DNA from 2 places in the Pantoea sp. XAF26B01_ASV70 genome. Region 1 is predicted to be linked to the other one. Evidence: predicted binding sites of a transcription regulator. Region 1 holds the regulator's gene; the other holds the start of a gene.
What was found. The regulator PurR, encoded in region 1, represses purine synthesis genes. The targets are predictions, from matches to a motif close to CANGCAAACGTTTGCNTG.
Positions count from the first base shown of each region.

Region 1 (3,069 bases):
CAGTGTCAGCAGCTGGCTAACGGCTGGCGCGGCCAGCTAAGCATAGCCGTTGACCGTATCGCTAAACCTCAGCGCACCCGACAACTGGTCAAAGATTTCTATCGCCACTTTCCCGATATGGAGCTGATTATCAGCTATGAAGTCTTTAACGGCGTCTGGGATGCGCTGGCCGATGGCCGGGTGGAAGTGGCGATTGGTGCCACTCAGGCGATACCGGTGGGCGGACGCTTTGCTTTTCGGGATATGGGCACGCTTAACTGGCGCTGCGTGGTTGCGCCCGACCATCCTCTGACACAGGCGAGCCAGATAGATGATGACACGCTGCGGAGCTGGCCCTCCCTTGTGCTGGAAGATACTTCTCGCGCACTGCCGCGTCGTATGACATGGACGCTGGATAACCAGCGCCGGCTGGTGGTGCCGGAGTGGCAAACCGGGCTGGAGTGCGTGCAGGCGGGATTGTGTGTGGCGATGGTGCCCGGTCACCTGGCCAGGCCACTGCTCGACAGCGGCGAGCTGGTTGAACTGACGCTGCCGGTGGCGTTTCCGGACAGTCCATGCTGCGTCAGCTGGGCAGAAGATCGCGCATCACCCGCGACAGGCTGGTTGCTCAGCTATCTGGGTGATGCGCAAACGCTTAATCAGGAGTGGTTAAGCGAGCATTAACGGCGATAGTCGCGGAACGGGCCATCGGCCACGGAACGGCGCTCAATCAGCGTGGGATGGACCTCAATCGTTTGTGACACTTCGCGCTTACTGGTAATGCGGTCCAGCAGCATTTCCAGCGCTTTCTCACCCAGCTGGGCTTTAGGCTGATGCACCGTGGTCAGGGCCGGTGCAAAATAGCGGGCGTTGCGCACGTTGTCATAGCCGATCACCGAAATATCCTGGGGGACGCGCAAACCCATCTCGTCGGCGGCGCAAATCGCGCCCATCGCCATGATGTCACCGCCACAGAACACCGCCGTCGGACGCTGCTTCTGCGACAGGATCTGCTGCATCGCCTGATAGCCCGACTCCGGCTCAAAGTCACCCTGCACAATCCACTCGGCGCGTGGCTGAATACCCGCTTCTTCCATCGCCTTCAGGAAACCGGCATGACGTCCGCCACCGGTGTTACGCTCCATCTGGCCGGGGATTGCACCAATATCCCGGTGTCCGCGTTCAATCAGATAGCGTCCCGCCAGATAGCCGCCCTGGAAAGCATTATCCAGTACCGTGTCGGTGAAGTCGGCGCGCGACTCGCCCCAGTCCATCACCACCATCGGGATATTGCGGTTCTCTTCCAGCATCTGCAGCAGATCGTCCGGATATTCAGAGCACATCACCAGCAGCCCATCGACGCGTTTCTGCGCCATCATGCTGAGATAGGCGCGCTGTTTTTGCAGATCGTTATGCGCATTACCCAGAATCAGCGTATAGCCTTTGTCAAAGCAGTGATTTTCAACCGCTTCGATAATTTCAGCGAAATAGGGCGCTTCGCTGGAGGTGGCAAGCAGGCCCAGCGTTTTGGTGTGGTTCACTTTCAGGCTGCGCGCCACGGCGCTCGGCGAGTAGTGCAGTTCTTTAATCGCCTGCCAGACCGCGTTGCGCGTCTCTTCAGCCACAAAGCGGGTTTTATTGATGACGTGCGAAACGGTGGTCGTTGAGACGCCAGCGCGTTTCGCCACATCTTTAATTGTTGCCATGAAAATCGGACTCCGGTGCTTATCTAACTCTATGATAAGCGTAGTGTTAAACGTTTGCGTCTGCTCAGGGTTTTTTCCGCAAAAATGCAGCTTTTAAGGCCAGTCAACAGGCCGCTGGCGGCGTAAAAGCGCCTGAAAACGTGCGCAAACGGAATCAGGGTTGCGCGCGTTGCGCAACAAAGGCGGGATTCTAACAAGGCTGAACGGATAAAACGAGATTTTTACCGGGCCCTGTGGGAAAATGCGATACCCCTACTGATTGTGTGACTAAGGAGCAAGCAATGAGTACCGATCTTAAACTGGCTTTAATGACCACCGCGGGCTGTCTGCTGATGATTGTGGCCTTTAGTTTTACCGCTATTCTGCACTAAAAAAAAAGCCGGGATTATCCCGGCTCTCTTCTGGTTGTTCTGCTGCTCAGCGTATGGTTTTTGGCGTCATCACCCGACGGGCACCAATATAGTGGCGCTGCCAGTAATCTTCTCCTAAAGCGCTGATCTGAATATCTTTGCCGGTGCGTGGCGACTGGATAAACTTGCCATCACCCAGGTAAACGCCGACATGGTCCGCAGTACCACGACCATTGATACGGAAGAAGACCAGATCGCCTTTCTCCAGCGACTCACGCTTGATCGGCGCGGCGTCACGCAGGTGGTACATCTCGTTAGCGGTACGTGGGATCTTAAACTTCACCAGATCTTTATAGGCGTACCAGACCAGGCCGCTGCAATCGAAACCGGTATGGGGAGAGGTGCCGCCCCACTGATAGGGTTTACCCAACTGACCCATCAGCTTGGTCATCGCGGTTTCGCGGGCCTTCTGGTAGCGCTGACGGTGAGATTTGCTCATCTTAATCGTGCCGGTCTCGCTGGTGGTGACCTCAGCGGTTTTCAGCAGGCGCTGATGACCATAACGTTTTTTCTCTTTGTTCTTACTGAGACGGGCGGTTTTTAGCGAGGTCTTCTTAGCAGGCGTCTGTTTCGCGGTGAGTTCGACTTTTTTCAGTTTTTTTGTTTTTAGTTTTTGAACCGGGCTGAGGCGAGTCTTTTTCGTCACCGTTTTGACCGGGCGACGCTTGCGACGCTCATCGTCGCGCGCACTCTTTTTCTCTGCTTTATGCGTACTGACGTTCACCGGCGCGTGAGGCGACGCAGCGGCGATGTTGAAAAACAGTTGCGCAAAGGCCAGCATGAAAAACGTAATGATTAAACGCATAGTCCGTTGATTAGTTAAGTTGTCAGGGCCACTACGCACCGCGACAAAGTTGAGATTAATCTGATCCAGGATCAGCGCCCAGGCCATTCTAGTCCAGTTCTTTTAAAAACTGTAATGCCTTTTAATATTAATCTTTGCAACCCACGCAATTGTGCTGAAAATGAACATT
Region 1 is NZ_CM137251.1:2,374,265-2,377,333, reverse strand. Features, by position in the region: gene punR (DNA-binding transcriptional activator PunR) at 1-663, shown strand, start outside; gene purR (HTH-type transcriptional repressor PurR) at 660-1,685, opposite strand; gene cydH (cytochrome bd-I oxidase subunit CydH) at 1,967-2,056, shown strand; gene ACX8ZY_RS11115 (C40 family peptidase) at 2,103-2,900, opposite strand.

Region 2 (3,069 bases), 480 kb from region 1:
CGAATGAAGAACTGATGATCGTAGTGGTCGATGCTGTACTCATGATCGCGGCGGCGTGGCAAAAACACATGCGGCTGCGCGTCGGGGAAGTTCGCATCAATCAGCTGAATTTCGCTGGTGTTGGTGCTGTAGAGGGCAATCATGATGAACTGCTTGGAGGTGGTCTTATGTACGCTGAGATGATAAGTGTCATCCTGCTCTTCATAGACCAGCTGGTCGTCGAACTGCGGCGTACCCAGCTCGTGTCGCCACACCTGATAAGAAAGCAGCGTCTGCGGGTGTTTTCGCACATAGTAAAGGGTGCGCGAGTCGTTACCCCACGCGAAGCTGGAAGAGGCGTTACTCAGCACTTCAGGGTACCAACTGCCACTTTGCAGGTTACGGAAGCGGATGCCATATTGCCGGCGAGACAGGAAATCTTCAGCCAGCGCCATGACCCGGTTATCCGGACTGATATGCAGCGCGCCCATGGTGTAGAAATCACTGTGCGAGGCGCGCTGGTTGGCATCCAGCAGCAGGCTCCATTCGCCAGACTCATCGCTCGCGGCGGGCTGGCGGTAATAGGCCGGGTATTCGTTACCGCTCTGGTAGCGGCTCTGATAACGGTAGCCATTTTTCACATAGGGCACTGAGTGATCTTCAGGCGGCAGCCGATCGATAATCTCTTTTAATACCCGGTCCTGCAGTGGCTGCTGTGACGACATGATTTTTTTGCCGTAGTTGTTTTCGGCACGCAGGTAATCAAGGACCTCGCTGTTTTCGCGCTTGTCGTCGCGCAGCCAGTAGTAGTCGTCAACGCGCGTCTCGCCGTGCAGCGTCATCTCGTGGGGTATTTTTTTTGCGATGGGTGCTTTCATCCATCCGTCTCCGTGAACGTAATGATCTGTAAGCGTAACACTTCAGCAGCGGGAAGCCAGGTATAGGTTGAGAAGCAGTCGCTGGCGGATCACATCCTGTGACCCGCCAGCGGAATATCAGAGGGATTAACTGGCGGGTAAACGGGCTTTCTCAGCCTCAAGATCCTGCTGGATGCCGTCGCGAACATCCTGGGGGATTTTCAGCGCGTCGCCCAGCGCGGAGAGATAGCTGCGCTCCATGAAGTGATCAACGTCGATGGCGGCACAGCTCAGGAAGTAGAGTTCCAGCGCCTCCTCCTCGTTCTTCACATCGGCGGCCAGCCACTGCGGATCCAGCGGGCGGTTCATCGCTTTCTGGATCAGCTGTTCCGCTTCCTGACCGTAGCCAGACTGATGAATATTCTGCTCAATCGCTGCACGTTCCTGATCGTCAATGTGCCCGTCGCTTTTGGCGGCAAACACCAGCGCCGTCACCAGACGTTCGGCCCGCAGGTTAACCGGCGTTTGCGCCACGCCAAAGTCAGGTTCATTCTGGTGCGCTTCGCTGACCCGCTGCTTGTATTTGTTCCATAACACCGCGCCCGCAGCCGCACCGCCACCGATAATCAGCGCCTTGCCGCCATATTTTGTCAGCAGTTTTCGCGACGATTTACTGGCAATCAGCATACCGGCCAGGCCGCCCAGCGCACCCGGCGCCAGCATGTCGCTTAAGCCGCCGCCCGATTTGCCCTCACCGCCCTTCTTCGTCAGTACCGACTGAATTTGTTGCAACCAGTTATTCATCATCCACTCCTTTTAAGATGTCAGTCCGCTATCCTGACGAAAAGGATGTCAGGAAACGTCAGAGCGGGAAAAGTAAGGCAAAAGGTCGTGTCAGATGGACGAAAGATGAGAACGCAAACGTTTTCGTTTATACTTGCGCGCGAATTTTGACTGCTTAGGTGAATGTATGACGACTCTCGGAACAGCGCTGCGTCCGGCAGCAACGCGTGTGATGCTATTGGGTTCAGGTGAACTGGGTAAAGAGGTGGCGCTGGAGTGTCAGCGTCTGGGTGTGGAAGTGATCGCGGTTGATCGTTACGCCGATGCCCCGGCGATGCACGTCGCCCATCGCAGCCATGTGATTAACATGCTGGATGGCGCGGCACTGGCTGCGCTGATTGCTGAAGAGAAGCCTGATTTTGTCGTACCGGAAATCGAAGCTATCGCCACGGAGACGCTGGTTGAGCTGGAGCAGCAAGGCCAGCGCGTGGTGCCGACTGCCCGTGCCGCCCGGCTGACCATGAACCGCGAAGGCATTCGTCGGCTGGCGGCTGAAGAGCTCTCTCTGCCGACCTCCCGCTATCGCTTTGCCGATAGCAAGGCACGCTTTGATGAAGCGGCTACCGAAATCGGCTTTCCCTGCATTGTGAAGCCGGTGATGAGTTCATCCGGCAAAGGTCAGAGCTTTATCCGCAACGCCAGCCAGCTCGATAACGCCTGGGACTATGCGCAACAGGGTGGCCGCGCGGGTGCCGGACGCGTCATTGTCGAAGGCGTTGTCGACTTCGATTTCGAGATCACCCTGCTCACCATCAGTGCAGTCGATGGCATTCATTTCTGTGCGCCAATTGGTCACCGTCAGGAGGATGGCGATTACCGTGAATCCTGGCAGCCGCAGCAGATGAGTGATGTGGCGCTGCAGCGGGCGCAGGATGTTGCCGCGCAGGTGGTTAAGGCGCTGGGTGGCTATGGCTTGTTTGGCGTTGAGCTGTTTGTCTGCGGTGATGAGGTGGTGTTCAGCGAAGTTTCTCCGCGTCCTCACGACACCGGCATGGTGACGCTGATTTCGCAGGATCTGTCAGAGTTTGCGCTGCACGTGCGGGCGTTTCTCGGTCTGCCGATTGGCGCGATTCGCCAGTATGGTCCGTCAGCGTCCGCCGTTATTCTGCCGCAACTGACCAGCCAGAATGTGCAGTTTGTGAATGTCGAAGCGGCGCTGGGTGCCGGTCTGCAACTGCGCCTGTTCGGCAAGCCGGAAATCAGCGGCCAGCGTCGGCTGGGCGTGGCGCTCGCCAGCGGTGACAGCACCGATCAGGCGATTGCGCGTGCCGTTGCCAGCGCAGCAGCGGTCACGGTTCAGGGATAAACGTGTGCGGTGAGCAGACGCTCACCGCCATAACTTACTTCGCGCCTTCAACAGCTTCGCGTGCCAGGCGGGTGATGCGATCCC
Region 2 is NZ_CM137251.1:1,892,736-1,895,804, reverse strand. Features, by position in the region: gene ACX8ZY_RS08820 (prolyl oligopeptidase family serine peptidase) at 1-857, opposite strand, end outside; gene ACX8ZY_RS08815 (tellurite resistance TerB family protein) at 984-1,640, opposite strand; gene purT (formate-dependent phosphoribosylglycinamide formyltransferase) at 1,807-2,985, shown strand; gene ACX8ZY_RS08805 (bifunctional 4-hydroxy-2-oxoglutarate aldolase/2-dehydro-3-deoxy-phosphogluconate aldolase) at 3,020-3,069, opposite strand, start outside.
Region 2: a site for PurR is predicted at 1,751-1,768, ahead of purT (formate-dependent phosphoribosylglycinamide formyltransferase). Genes of this name have one in related genera too.